DNA from 3 places in the Chelatococcus sp. YT9 genome. Region 3 is predicted to be linked to each of the others. Evidence: riboswitches for the same ligand, from Rfam matches in the RefSeq annotation. Region 3 holds a riboswitch; each other region holds the start of a gene.
What was found. Region 3 has a riboswitch for cobalamin ahead of metE (5-methyltetrahydropteroyltriglutamate--homocysteine S-methyltransferase). Riboswitches for the same ligand answer to the same signal wherever they lie in the genome.
Positions count from the first base shown of each region.

Region 1: it holds a riboswitch for cobalamin, as region 3 does, so the genes downstream of both, KIO76_RS10655 (CbtB domain-containing protein) here and metE (5-methyltetrahydropteroyltriglutamate--homocysteine S-methyltransferase) in region 3, are expected to answer to the same signal.
Region 2: it holds a riboswitch for cobalamin, as region 3 does, so the genes downstream of both, KIO76_RS07635 (ribonucleoside-diphosphate reductase subunit alpha) here and metE (5-methyltetrahydropteroyltriglutamate--homocysteine S-methyltransferase) in region 3, are expected to answer to the same signal.

Region 1 is NZ_JAHBRW010000001.1:2,345,005-2,349,880, forward strand. It holds gene KIO76_RS10645 (aldo/keto reductase) at 1-765, shown strand, start outside; gene KIO76_RS10650 (MFS transporter) at 785-1,999, shown strand; cobalamin riboswitch at 2,034-2,249, shown strand; gene KIO76_RS10655 (CbtB domain-containing protein) at 2,283-2,456, shown strand; gene KIO76_RS10660 (CbtA family protein) at 2,464-3,234, shown strand; gene KIO76_RS10665 (DUF1636 family protein) at 3,231-3,656, shown strand; gene cobW (cobalamin biosynthesis protein CobW) at 3,653-4,699, shown strand; gene cobN (cobaltochelatase subunit CobN) at 4,712-4,876, shown strand, end outside.
Region 2 is NZ_JAHBRW010000001.1:1,704,323-1,709,198, reverse strand. It holds gene KIO76_RS07635 (ribonucleoside-diphosphate reductase subunit alpha) at 1-2,555, opposite strand, end outside; cobalamin riboswitch at 2,670-2,878, opposite strand; gene KIO76_RS07630 (disulfide bond formation protein B) at 2,941-3,453, opposite strand; gene KIO76_RS07625 (YqaA family protein) at 3,490-4,071, opposite strand; gene zapE (cell division protein ZapE) at 4,225-4,876, shown strand, end outside.
Region 3 is NZ_JAHBRW010000003.1:169,895-174,770, forward strand. It holds gene istB (IS21-like element helper ATPase IstB) at 274-1,002, opposite strand; gene istA (IS21 family transposase) at 1,002-2,501, opposite strand; gene KIO76_RS29895 (hypothetical protein) at 2,783-2,869, shown strand; cobalamin riboswitch at 3,025-3,227, shown strand; gene metE (5-methyltetrahydropteroyltriglutamate--homocysteine S-methyltransferase) at 3,340-4,876, shown strand, end outside.

The DNA.
Region 1 (4,876 bases), on a different contig from region 3:
AACCACCTCGGGGAAGTCCTTGGTCCGCGCCGCAAGGACATCGTGCTCGCCACCAAATTCGGCATGGCGATGGACGACGTGGATGTGCTCAGGGGCGGCTCGCGCCGCTATATCATGGCCGCCGTCGAGGCCAGCCTGAAGCGCCTCAAGACGGACTGGATCGACCTCTATCAGTTGCATCGCCCCGATCCGCTGACGCCGATCGAGGAAACCTTGCGCGCCCTCGACGATCTTATCCGCGACGGCAAGGTCCGCTATATCGGTTGCTCGAATCTGCCGGGCTGGCAGGTGGTCGAGGCGCATTTCACGGCGCGCCAGCTCGGCATCAACGGCTTCGCCTCCGTCCAGGACGAGTACAGTCTGGTCGAGCGCGGGATCGAGCGGGAGCTCGTGCCAGCCGCGTCCCGCTACGGCTTCGGCCTTCTGCCCTTCTTCCCGCTGGCGAGTGGACTGTTGACGGGCAAGTACAAGCGGGGCGAGGCGCCGCCGCCCGGCACACGCTTCGCCGAGCAGCGCTATGCCGATCGCTACTTCAATGACCGGAACTGGAACGTGGTCGAGGCCCTGCGAGGCTTCGCCGAGGCGCGTGGCCACAGCCTGCTTGAACTCGCCTTCAGCTGGCTCGCAGCGCGGCCGCTCGTCGCGAGCGTGATCGCAGGCGCCACCAAGCCGGAGCAGGTAGAGGCGAACATCAAGGCGGCCGGTTGGCGCCTGACGGCGGAGGACATGGCTGAGATCGATCGCATCACCGGCACGCCAGCCTGAGCGGAGCCGAACACCGTCCATGTCATCGTCCAGTTGGCGGATCTTCCGGGAGCGGGATTTCTCCCTTTTCCTCAGCGCGCGCTTTTGCGCGTCGATCGCGCAGCAGATCACCGATATCGCCGTCGGCTGGCTGGTCTACGACCTGACCGGCAGTGCGCTTGCGCTCGGACTGGTGGGTCTCGCGGCCTTTCTGCCAGTTATCAGCCTCGTGCTTGTGACCGGTCACGTGGCGGATCGGGTCGACCGTCGGCTCATCATGATGGCCTGTTTCGCACTGAACACGTTCATCTGTGTGGGCCTCGCTCTCTTCGCCATCTGGCAGCCGCCCGAGGTATGGCCCCTCTATGCGCTCGTCGTGCTAATGGGCGTAGCGCGGGCCTTCTACCAGCCGGCAAGCCAAGCATTCGTCCCGAACCTGGTGCCCCGCGCCCTCTTCGGGCAGGCCATTGCCTGGAGTTCATCGGTCGGCCAGGTCGCTGTCATTGCGGGTCCGGCGATCGGCGGCCTCCTGTATATAGCGGGTGCCCATGTGGCCTTCGGGGGCGCGGCCTTGCTCTTCCTGGTGGCAGCGGTCGCGGTCACATTGATCCGCCTGCGCGCGGAAAAGGTTCCACCGCCCAAGGTCGACTGGTCGACACTCATCGCGGGATTGACTTTCATCCGTGGCAAGCCGGTTCTCTTCGGTGCCATCACGCTCGACCTCTTCGGCGTGTTGCTCGGCGGTGCCACCGCGCTCCTTCCCATCTATGCCAGCGACATACTGCATATCGGTCCGGTGGGCCTTGGGCTCCTGCGCAGCGCCCCGGCGGTTGGTGCGGCCGCAATGGCTCTGTTACTGGCGCATCGTCCCATCGCCCGGAATGCCGGTAAGCGGATGTTCGCTGCCGTCATCCTGTTCGGGCTGGCGACCATCGTGTTCGGCCTTTCGACGAACTTCTATCTCTCGCTCGGTGCGTTGGTCATCCTCGGCGCCTCGGACATGATCAGCGTGTTCGTCCGCCAGACGCTCGTGCAGGCCGATACACCGGATACCATGCGCGGCCGGGTTGCCGCCGTGAACACGGTGTTCATCGGCGCTTCCAACCAGCTTGGCGAATTCGAGTCGGGTACACTCGCGGCCTTCATCGGCGCCGCGCCGGCGGTCGCGCTGGGCGGCCTCGGTACCATCGCGATCGCGGTGGTGTGGACCCGCCTCTTTCCGGCGCTGCTCCACCGCGACCGGCTTGTGGAATAAGGATTCCGCGTTGACTTTTGGTGGAAGTGGGCGTCTAGCTGCCTGACGCGACGGTCCTCGTGAGAGGTCAAAAGGGAATACCGGTGCGGGGCGCGTTGCCCCAAGGCCGGAGCTGCCCCCGCAACTGTGAGCGGTTGAGGCGCGAACCACGACAGCCACTGGATCTGCCGTCTTTCCGGCGGCGATCTGGGAAGGCGGTTCGCACCGATGATCCGCAAGCCAGGAGACCTGCCTTCGCGATGGAAGCCATGGAACTGCCGGTGGGGCAGTGAAGGAGGTCGCGGTGTCGAATGTTGCCGTTGCGGGACTAGGTTCTCGCGCTGAGGTTCTGAAAGTTGCCCTCGTCGCCTTTGCGATGGGCGTCGCGCTCGTTTTCGTGACGGGCTTCGCGCATCCCGAGGCCGTCCACAACGCGGCCCATGACACGCGCCATGCGCTGAGCTTTCCCTGCCACTGATCGCGGCATGTTCAATCGTGTGCTGGCCGTTGCCCTTGTGGCCGGCCTTGTTGCGGGACTTGCGATCGCGGTCCTGCAGCATTTCACCACGACTCCGCTGATCCTGGCTGGGGAAAAATTCGAGAAGCCCGAGAGCGCGGCCGCGCTCGACGGCATGGCCGCCGGTCTGTTCGGCGCCCACATGGTTCAGACATCGGGCGTCGTCCTGGCTCATAACGTCATCAAGGCGCATGCGCCAGCCGGGGAGGGCGGCGACCATGCCGAGGGCTGGAGCCCCGCCGATGGCCTGGAGCGCTCGGCCTTCACCGGGCTCACCACCATCGTCACAGCGATCGGCTTTGCCTTGATCCTGCTGGCGGCTCTCCTTGTGGCGGGCGAGACGATCAATATCAGGAACGCGCTCGCCTTCGCGGCGGCGGCCTTCGTCGCAACCGGCCTCGCGCCTGCGTTGGGGCTCGCCCCAGAGCTGCCGGGCAGTGCGGCCGGGCCGCTGGTCGCGCGCCAGATCTGGTGGATCTCCACCGCCGTCGCGACGGCCGTCGCGCTGTGGCTTCTCATCCGCACGCCGGCCGTCTGGGCGAAGATCCTTGGCTTCGTCCTCCTCGTCGCGCCGCATGTCGTCGGCGCGCCGCATCCGGAGGCCTATGCCAGCGGGGCCCCCGCCGAGCTTGCCGGCCATTTCGCAGCGGCCTCGCTCGTCGTGCACGCGGCGTTGTGGGCGGCGGTCGCGGTCGCCGTGGGGTTCTTCTGGCCGCGTTTTGCCCGGCGCTCGGCATGAACCCGCCGGCAGCCGTCGCGCCGACGACCCTGATGGTCTGCGTCACCTGCCGGCGGCGGCAGGACGGTGCGACGGAAGGGCCGTATGACGAGCCGGGACGCGGTCTGGTGCGGACGCTGGCTGACCGCCTGGCAGGCGATGCGGACGTCACGGTGACGCCCGTGGAATGCCTCTCGGTCTGCCGCCGGCCCTGCACGGTGGCTTTCGCGGCGCCCGGCAAATGGACCTACGTGATCGGCGATCTCGACGCCGATCAGCATCTCGACGATCTCGTCCTGGCTGCCCGCCAGTATACGGTGGCGGCGGATGGCATCATTCCCTGGCGTGAGCGCCCGCAGCCGATCCGCAAGGGTGTGGTCGCGCGCGTTCCGCCGCTCGCCTGCAAGATCGCGCTCGCCTGCAAGATGGAAACGACGTCATGACTTCCCCTGTTGCGGCTACGGCCAAGGTTCCCTGCACGATCGTCACCGGCTTTCTCGGCGCCGGCAAGACGAGCCTCCTGCGCCACGTGCTCACCAACGCGGACGGGCGCCGGCTCGCCGTCATCGTCAACGAGTTCGGCGATGTCGGGATCGACGGCGAGATCCTGAAGGGCTGCGGCGTCGAGGCCTGCCCGGAGGACAATATCGTCGAGCTCGCCAACGGCTGCCTCTGCTGCACGGTCGCGGATGATTTCATCCCGGCGTTGGAGGGCCTGCTCGCCAAGGCCGAGCCGCCGGAGCATATTCTCATCGAGACCTCGGGGCTCGCGCTGCCGAAGCCTTTGGTCAAGGCCTTCAACTGGCCGGCGATCGCCTCGCGCGTCACTGTCGACGGCGTCATCACCGTGGTCGACGGCGCGGCAACCGCCGCCGGGCGTTTCGCCGACGATCCCGAGGCGCTCGCCCGCCAGCGCGCAGCCGATCCCTCGCTCGACCACGACAATCCCCTCGAGGAGGTGTTCGAGGATCAGCTGCTCTCGGCCGATCTCGTCATCCTCAACAAGGCGGACCTTCTCACCGGCGATGACGAGGCGCGGGTGCGTGCCGAGATCGCGGAAACCGTGCCGCGCGCCGTGAAGGTCGTCACCACCCGCGAGGGCGTGGTCGATCCCAAAGTGCTGCTCGGCCTCGGTGCCGCCGCCGAAAGCGACCTCGATGCCCGTCCCTCCCATCACGACGCGGAAGAGGAGCACGATCACGACGACTTCGACTCGTTCGTCGTCGAAATCCCCGAGCAGGATGACACGGAGGTGGTGGTCGCCCGGCTCAAGGCCGCGGCCGAAGCCCACGACATCCTGCGCATCAAAGGCTTCCTCGCCGTTGCCGGCAAGCCGCTCCGGCTTCTCGTGCAGGGGGTCGGCGCCCGCTTCCAGCAGCAGTTCGAACGCCCCTTCGCGGCCACCGAGGCGCGCGTCGGCCGGCTCGTCGTCATCGGCCAGAAGGGCTTCGACCGCGACGCCGTGACGGCTGCCATCCTCGGCTGAGGGGAGGGCGCGATGCATCTCCTGCCGGTTGCGGCTGTCGGGCTCGATCAGGCGGAGACGCCGGTCGATCTCGGCCAGACTCCGGCGGAGATGGTGATCCTCTCCTTCACTGACACGGATCTCGCCGCGCTCGCCACGGCCCATGAGCGCGCCGGCGTCTCGCTGCCGACGCTGCGG
Region 2 (4,876 bases), on a different contig from region 3:
GCCTTGAGATCGTCGGGCACCCGGTCGATCTGGCCGACGCTGCCGTCGAAATATTTGAGATCCGACACCATCACCTCGTCCCACAGGCCGCGCGCCTTGAGGTCGCGCACCAGCGCGGCGTTTACCACGGTGAAGTCCCCCGACATGTTCGATTTCACGAAGAGGTTCTGGTAGGCGGGCTCGATCGATTGGCTGACCCCGCAGATATTGGAGATCGTCGCCGTGGGCGCGATCGCCATGCAGTTGGAATTGCGCAGGCCGGTCGTCACCACGCGCTGGCGCAGCCCCTCCCAATCGAGCCTTGACGAGAGCTCGAGAACGCCTTCGCCGACTGCATCGTCAGGCGCAATGCCGCGTGCCTCCGCCAGCAGGCGGACGGAATCGATCGGCAGAATCCCGCGCGACCACAGCGACCCCTCGAAGGACGAATAGCGGCCGCGCTCGGCTGCCAGATCGACCGAGGACGCGATGGCATGGAAGGAGATCGCCTCCATGCTCTCGTCCGCGAAGGCAACCGCCGCGTCCGAGCCATAGGGAACGCGCAGGGTCTGCAGGGCATCCTGAAAGCCCATCAGCCCGAGGCCGACCGGCCGGTGGCGCAGGTTCGAGCGGCGTGCCTCCGGGATCGTGTAGAAATTGATGTCGATGACATTGTCGAGCATGCGCATCGCGGTTCTGACCGTGCGCGCCAGCTTCTCCATATCGAGGCCGTCGGCCGTGACATGCGCCGCCAGATTGACGGAGCCGAGATTGCAGACGGCGACCTCGTCATGGGAGGTGTTCAGCGTGATCTCGGTGCAGAGGTTCGAGGAATGCACCACGCCGACATGCCCCTGGGGCGAGCGGATGTTGCAGGGATCCTTGAAGGTGAGCCAGGGATGGCCGGTCTCGAACAGCATGGTCAGCATGCGCCGCCAGAGGTCAAGCGCCCGGACCTGCTTGGACACCTTCATCTCCCCGCGCGCGGCCTTCGCCTCATAGGCCTCGTAAGCCTCGCGGAAGGCTGGCCCGTAGAGATCGTGCAGGTCCGGCACCTCGTCCGGCGAGAACAGCGTCCACGGGCCGTCCGCCTCGACGCGCTGCATGAAGAGGTCCGGCACCCAGTTGGCGGTGTTCATGTCGTGGGTGCGGCGGCGGTCGTCGCCGGTGTTCTTCCTGAGATCGAGGAATTCCTCGATATCCACGTGCCAGGTCTCGAGATAGGCGCAGACCGCGCCCTTCCTCTTGCCGCCCTGGTTCACGGCTATCGCCGTGTCGTTGGCCACCTTCAGGAAGGGCACGACGCCCTGGCTCTCACCGTTGGTGCCCTTGATATGGGCACCGAGGCCGCGCACCGGCGTCCAGTCATTGCCGAGACCACCGGAATATTTGGCGAGCAGGGCATTGTCCTTGATGGCCTTGAAGATGCCGTCGAGGTCGTCCGACACCGTCGTCAGGAAGCAGGAGGCGAGCTGCGAGCGGCGCGTGCCGGCATTGAACAGCGTCGGCGTCGAGCACATGAAATGGAAGGATGAGAGGAGATCATAGAATTCGATCGCCTTCTCCTCCCGGTCCACCTCGCGCAGGGCAACCCCCATGGCGACGCGCATGAAGAAGGCCTGCGCCAGCTCGAACCGGGTGCCGCGCACATGCAGGAAATAGCGGTCGTAGAGCGTCTGGAAGCCGAGATAGTCGAAATTGAGGTCGCGCTCGGGCTTCAGCGCGGCGGCAAGACGCGTCAAGTCGAACCGCGCGAGTTCCGGATCGAGCAGTTCGTTGTCGATGCCCGTCTTCACATAGGCATGGAAATAGCTCGGGTAGCGCTCGGCCATCTCGGCCTGGGCCGCCTCCTCCGTCCGGCCGAAGACGAAGCTCAGGGCCTCGCGCCGCAGCTTGTCGTTCAGGAGCCGCGCCGAGACCTTGGCATAGTCCGGCTCGGTTTCAACGAGGGTGCGGGCCGCGAGGATCGGCGCGAGCGCCAGCTCGTCCCGGCTGATGCCATCGTAAAGGTTGCGGCGCGCCTCCGCGAGGATTGCCTCCGGCGCCACGCCTTCGAGGCCGGCGCAGGCTTCCGCGATGATGGCGGCAAGGCAGGCCTCGTCGAGCGGCACGAGCTCGCCGTCGGCGCCCTTCATGCGAAGGCGCGGCTCGGGCGTCACCGCCTTCGCCTCACCGGCGGCGCGAGCCCGCTCGCGCGCCCGCTCCTCGCGATAGAGCACATAGGCGCGCGCCACCTTGTGGTGCTCGCTACGCATCAGCGCGAGCTCGACCTGGTCCTGCACATCCTCGATGTGAAAGGTGCGCCCAGCATCGGCGCGGCGCATCAGCGCAGTGACGATCTGGTCGGTGAGATCCGCCACGATGTCATGCACCCGGCGCGAGGCGGCGGCGCCCGATCCCTCGACGGCGAGGAAGGCCTTGGTCAAGGCGATGGCGATCTTGGACGGGTCGAATGGCGTCACGGCACCGTTGCGGCGGATGAGCTTGTAGCCCGGCTCCGCGGCAGCGCGGGGCATCTCCATCGCCATCCTGGACGTGTGGGACGGTTGGGCTGCGGTTTCGGTCGTCAGGGACATCGGCAACAAACCCCAATGATGTGGGGGCAAAGGCCGAGCGGACGCGCGAGCGAAAACGTTCGGCTGTCACGCCGACGCTGGCCCTGGCGATCCACCGGGGCACCCCGCCCGAGGACAATCTCAATCGTCGCGGCAGGTCTCCTGGCTGTGGGTCTCCGGCCACGCCCTGCCTTCCCGACGCCTTGCGGCGTCAGTGACGTCAGTTGGACGCAGACTCGCCACTTACAGTTGCGGGGGCAGCTCCGGCCTCACGACGCACGAACGCCGTGTCCGAATTCCCTCTCTCGCGCTCGAATCGAGCGACCGTGACCACTAGATATAGGGGGTATCCGACGCATTATGTCAATATATGCGATATGGCTGCCGACCGGGATCACGCTCAGGGTTAACGCTTCCTCGCTGTCCTGAGCCCAGCCAGCGCCAAGACAGCCAAGCCGAGCGAGGCGAAAGCACTCCATCCTGCTAGCGACACCCCGAGAAAACGCCAGGCCGCCTCGTCACAGCGCACGACGCGGGTGGTCTGCAAGTTCTTGAGGAAATCATTCAGGCCAACATTGTTGCTGACCGGACCCGTGCAATCCGCGGGGCCCTGCCACAAATGCCATTCGGCGCCGCTGTGGTAGACCCCGAGGCCGGCATTATAGAGGAATGCGATGACGAGGATGCCGAAGCCGATCCAGCGCAGGCTTCCGAACAGCCGGTCACGCCGCTCATCGGGGAGGATCGCGAGCGCCGCCGCCACGGGCATCGCAAGATAGTAGGGCTGGCGCTGCTTCAGACAGAGCTCGCAGGGCATCAGGCCCAGCACATATTCAAAGTAATAGGCGCCGCCGATGAGGGCGACGCAAATGACGAGAATCGTTAATGCAATGAGGCGCGGACGCGAGAGAAGGGACATTGAACGCTCGTGAGGCGAGGCGCCTGCGATGCGCCCCTAGAATATATAGCGGACAGCCACGAAACCGCCGATGATGGTGGCAAACAGGATGATTGCGGCCAGACCGAGGTTGCGCTCCAGGATTTCCTTGGCGGGTGCCCCGAAACGGTTGACCAGCGCGGCGAGAATATAGAACCGCAGGCCTCGCGTGATGATTGACAGTATCGTGAACCAGAAAAGATCATAGCCCGCAAAGCCGGATGTGATGGTGACAAGCTTATAGGGGATCGGCGTGAGACCCTTGATCAGGATGATCCACTCGCCATAGGCGGCATAGGCCTGCCGGAAAGCTTCGACATTGTCGCCATACCCGTACGCCTGGATGATCCAGGCGCCGAGGGTGTCATAGAGCAGCGCACCGATGGCATAGCCGAACAGGCCGCCGACGACCGATGCGACCGTGCACACGCCGGCATAAAAGAAGGCCTTGTCCGGCCGGGCCAGCGCCATGGGGACGAGAAGCACATCCGGGGGAACCGGAAAGAACGAGCTTTCGGCGAAAGAGACGAGCGCCAGCGCCCAGGCAGCGCGAGGGCTTGCGGCAAGCGACAATGTCCAGTCGTAGAGGCGGCGCAGCATGCGGACCGCTTAAGCTGCGACGGCGATCTTGTCTATCGCCATCACGCGTTGCGGTTACCAAATCCGCAAGGCCGCGGCACTCACGCCACGGTTTTCCAGGCGCGCACGGACGCACGATTGTTCTTGAGCCCCGAAAGCGTTATTGCGTGGTGCGTGACCGTTCATTCTCGCCCCCCAACACACCGCCAGGAACTGCCGGCAGCAGCCGGTGAATCCGTTGCGGCGCGCTACGAAGCGCTCGTCGCTACGGGCACGGTGGAGCGTGACGAGGCACAGCTCGCGCTCATCGCACAACTCGATCGGCTCGTGGAGACACTCCGGCAGGCTGAGAAGGCCAAGACCGCGCCAAAGCGCCCCTTCGCGTGGCTGCTGGGCCGGCGTGAGCGCGACAACGGGCCGGCCGTTCGTGGGCTCTATGTTTGGGGCTCTGTCGGCCGCGGCAAGACCATGCTGATGGACCTCTTCTTCGAGGCAGCTCCGGTTGCGCTCAAACGGCGGGCGCATTTCCACGCCTTCATGAGCGATGTTCACGAGCGCATTTTCAGCTTCCGGCAGCGGGTGAAGCGCGGCGAGGAAAAGGACACGGATCCAATTCCCCATGTCGCGACCGAGCTCGCGCGGGAAGCCGAGCTGCTGTGCTTCGACGAATTCGCGGTGACGGACATCGCCGACGCGATGATCCTCGGGCGTCTTTTCACGAATCTCTTTTCGCGGGGCGTGGTGGTAGTCGCCACGTCCAACGTGGTGCCTGACCGGCTTTACGAGGATGGGCTCAACCGGGCGTTATTCCTGCCGTTCATCGCTC
Region 3 (4,876 bases):
TTCCGACCAGCCCGAGCACTCTCCCAATGTTCTTCATTTGCCGCCCCTCGCGTTTATTGTGACCTTAACAGTCGGCAGTAAAGCAGCGCCGCTGCGTTCTGCAAAGCACAGAGAGCTCTACGATCCAGCGCTGTCAAACGGCCCGCAAAGTTGCCCCCCGATCGGCGTCCAATGTTGACCCCTTGAGTATGCTGCGCGGTGAGGAGGCGGCGCGGCGGAGCTGGTCTGGATTGCGCAGCCGCGCCGGCTCCGGATCGGTGGTGTGCGGGGAACTCAGAGCCTGTTCTTGAAGCGCCAGCTCTCGTTGCCGGTCTCGACGATGTCGCAGTGATGGGTGAGCCGGTCGAGGAGCGCGGTGGTCATCTTGGCGTCGCCGAAGACGGACGGCCATTCGCCAAAGGCGAGGTTCGTGGTGACGATGACGGAGCTCTGCTCGTAGAGCCTGCTGACCAGGTGGAAGAGCAGTTGTCCTCCGGACTGGGCGAAGGGCAGATAGCCAAGTTCGTCGAGGACGATAAAGTCCATGCGTGCGAGATAATCGGCCATGCGGCCCTGGCGGCCGGCGCGGGCTTCGGCCTCGAGCTTGTTGACGAGATCGACGACGTTGAAGAAGCGGCCGCGAGCTCCGGCACGGATGCAGGCCCGGGCGATCGCGATGGCGAGATGGGTCTTGCCGGTCCCGGTGCCTCCGACCAGGACGACATTGCGCTGATGAGCCAGGAAGTTCCCGCCGGCGAGATCATGGACGAGCGTCTCGTTGATCGGGGTGCCGTCGAAGGCGAAGTCGGCGACATCCTTGGCGAGCGGCAGCTTGGCGATGGTGATCTGATACTTGATCGAACGAGCCTGCTTCTCGGCGATCTCGGCTGCGAGCAGGTCGCCGACGACGCGCTGCGGCTCGTGCTGGCGCTTCACCGCCGAGGCGATGATCTCGTCGAAGGCGGCCTTCATGCCATAGAGCTTGAGCTCGCCCATGGTGGCGAGAATCTCCGAGCGTTCCATCACACGGCTCTCCTGAGGCTGTCGTAGCGGGCACAATCGGCGGTGGGCTCATGGCGCAGGCGCAACGCATCGGGCGTCATGATCGTGATCGCTGCCGCGGGCTCGCGGCGCCGGGCCAGGATGTTGATGATCACGTCGGCGGAGTGGACGCCCTGCCGAAGGGCGTCCGCGCAGGCAGCTTCGACGGCGGGCAACCCGTCGCTCAGCACCGCGGTCAGGATCTCGACCATCTGCCGATCGCCGTCTTGAACGGCCGCGAGCTTGCGCCGGACCCGATCGATCGCGCCGGGCAGGACCCAATCCTTGAAGGGGGCGCCGTTACGCAGGGCTCCCGGCTTGCGAGCCAGCACCGGGACATAGTGCCAAGGATCGTAGATGGTCTGGTCGCGGCCATAGCAGCGGGGATGCTCGCCGACGATACGCCCGTCCTGGCGCAGCTCGACCCGATCGGCATAGGCGCGGATCTCGACGGGACGCCCGACCGCACTCGCGATGACCGAGTACTTGTTGTTGTCGAAGCGCACGAGGCAGGTCTTCGACACCGAGGCTGGCAGTGAGTGGAAACCATCGAACCGCCCCGCGTAAGGCACCAGGCTCGGGCGCTCGGCTTCGAACATCTCCCAGATCGTGCGGTCACGCTGTTCGGGATGGCGGTGAGCCTTGGCGTAGCGGAGCACCTGATCCATCAGCCAGGCGTTCAACTCGTCGTAGTTCTTGACCCGCAGCCGTGGGGCGAAGAAGCGCTCGCGCACGAGCCCGACCTGGTTCTCGACCTGCCCCTTCTCCCAGCCCGAGGCCGGCGTACAGGCGACGGGATCGACCAGGTAATGGCTGCACATCTGCTGGAAGCGGCGATTATAGGCCCGCTCCTTGCCGACGAAGATCGTCTCCACCGCGGTCTTCATGTTGTCGTAGATGCCGCGCGTGCAGGCGCCCTTGAAGAAGGCGAAGGCCCGGTCATGGGCGTCGAAGACCATCTCCTGGCTCTCGCGCGGATAGGCCCGCACGAACAGCATGCGCGAGTGACAAAGCCGGACATGCGCCACCTTCACCTGGGTCGTCGCGCCATTGATGACGACGATCTCGTGGCTCCAGTCGAACTGATAGGCCTCGCCGGGCGCGAAGCTCAAAGGCACATAGGCGTCGGCCGTGACGGCGGATTGCTCGCGGCGCCAGCCTCGCGCATAGCGACGCACGGCATCGTATCCGCCCTCGTAGCCGAGATCCCGCAGTTCTTCGAAGAGCCGGATCAGCGTCAGGCGCTCGCGGGCCGGCTTGCCGTCGTTCGCCATCAGCAGCCGATCCAGCTCAGGGCGCCAGGGTCCAATCTTCGGCTGCGGCTGAACCTTCCGCTCATACTCGAACGACGTCGCACCCGAGCGTAGCACCTTCCGCACCGTGTTCCGGGAGACATGCAGCTCGCGGGCGATCTCCTTGATCGTCTTCCCACGGATCGAAAACTCGCGCCGGATCCGCGCAATCGTATCCACGCCCTTCATCCCCCGCCCGCCCATCCGAAACCAGGACGGGCAGTCTCACCGAAACCGGCTCAAGGGGGTCAAAGTTGGACGCCGATCCCCCGCCTCATGGGGTCAAACTTGCACGCCGAAACACAATCCAGCGCAAGGCGCCAGGCCTCGACTTCGGCTGCAGTTGAACTTTCTGCGCATATTCAAAGGACATCGCGAGCGAACGCAACACCTTCCGAACTGTGTTCCGAGACACATGCAGATGGTGACGCATCTCTTTGATCGACTTTACGGAAACAGGCTTCTACGGCGTGAAATGCACGCCGCACTACGATATGGGCATGGTCATGCTCATTCAGGTCGGTACCGAAGAACCCTCCTCAGCTGCCTTGCCGTAAGGAATGCCAAAAGATGCGGCGAAACGCTTTGGGCAGATCATTGAACGCGCCAGAAAAGCTTCGGCGAAGTAAGTTCGTGTCAGCTTGAAGGACGTCCCGCGACGTAGAGATATAAACAATTCTTTATATAACGTTGACTTCCCTCTCCCGGCATCTCAAGATGCCCATGCCATGGTTCCCTGACATGCCGGCTGCGGCGCGTCGGGGCTAAGAGGGAAGCCGGTGAAATGCCGGCGCTGCCCCCGCAACTGTAAGCGGCGAGCCGATGCCCACGATGTCACTTAGGCGATAGCCTTGGGAAGACGGGTGGAGGCGACGACCTGCGAGCCAGGAGACCTGCCGTGGCGAACAACGTCCACGGGCGGGGTGTCCCGGTGGTGCGCTCGACGGCTCGCCCGGATCTCTGTTCGGCCGGGCGATCGTCCCGCGTCCGCTCTGGCCTTTGCCCCCAAACTTTTGGGGTTAAGCCTATGTCTCAACTATCATCCGTTGCCGTCGCGACGCTCGGCACGCCGCGCATCGGTCCGCGCCGCGAACTCAAGATCGCGCTTGAGAATTTCTGGTCCGGCAAGTCCAACGAGAAGGCACTTCTGGAAGCCGCCGCAGCTCTGCGCGCGGCCAACTGGGCGCGCCAGAAATCCCAGGGGATCACGGTCATTCCCTCCAATGACTTTTCCTTCTACGATCAGGTACTCGACACCAGCGTGATGGTCGGCGCCATCCCCGCGGCCTATGGCTGGACGGGCGGACCAGTATCGCTTGCGACCTATTTCGCGATGGCGCGCGGGTCGCAGGGTGATGAGCAACGTAACGCCTGCGGCCATAGCCACCACGATCATGGCGCGTCCCACGGCGTGCCGGCACAGGAAATGACGAAGTGGTTCGACACCAACTATCATTACATGGTGCCAGAATTCGAAGCCGGGCAGCGCTTCGAACTCGCCTCGCTCAAGGCGGTCGATGAATACCGCGAGGCAAAGTCCCTCGGCTTCGAGACCCGTCCGGTCCTGCTCGGCCCCGTCACCTTCCTGCGCCTCGGCAAGGCAAAGGATCCGTCCTTCGACCCGCTGACGCTTCTGGGTGATCTGCTGCCGGTCTATGTCGATGTCCTGCGCCGGCTTGCCGCCAATGGCGCGACATGGGTCCAGATCGACGAGCCCTGCCTGGTGCTCGATCTCGACGAACCCGCGCGCGAGGCGCTGCGTCGCACCTATGCGCTGTTCGCCCATGCCTTGCCGGATCTGAAAATCATGCTCGCCACCTATTTCGGCGGCATCGGCGATAACCTGGACACCGCGCTCTCGCTGCCCGTCGCGGGCCTCCATATCGATCTGGTGCGTGCGCCGGAGCAGCGCGATGCTGTTCTCGCCAAGGCGCCGCGTGGCATCGTCCTGTCACTAGGTGTCGTCGATGGCCGCAATATCTGGCGCACGGATCTCGAGAAAATCCTTTCCCGCGTGGCGCCCGTCGCCGCCAAGCGCGGCACCGACCATGTCCAGATCGCGCCATCCTGCTCGCTGCTGCACAGCCCGATCGACCTCGAACTGGAAACGAACCTCGATTCCGAAGTGAAGGGCTGGCTCGCCTTCGCCGTGCAGAAGATGGGTGAACTGGCGACACTCGGCCGCGCGCTCACGGAGGGACGCGACAGCGTCAAGGACGCTCTTTCCGCCTCGACGGCAGCCGTCGCCGCCCGCAAGGCTTCTCCCAAAGTCAACGCCGCGATCGTCGCCGGGCGCTTGGCGGCCGTGACGGAAGCCTTCGTCCGCCGCAAGAACGCCTTCCCGAGCCGGGCTCGGCTGCAGCGCGAGCGCTTCAACCTTCCCGCCTTCCCCACCACGACCATCGGCTCCTTCCCGCAAACCCCGGAGGTCCGCAAGGCACGCGCCGCCCATGACAAGGGGCAACTCGACGCGACCGACTATGAAGCCTTCCTGCGCGAGGAAACGGCGCGCGCCGTGCGCTGGCAGGAGGAGATCGGTCTCGACGTGCTTGTTCACGGCGAAT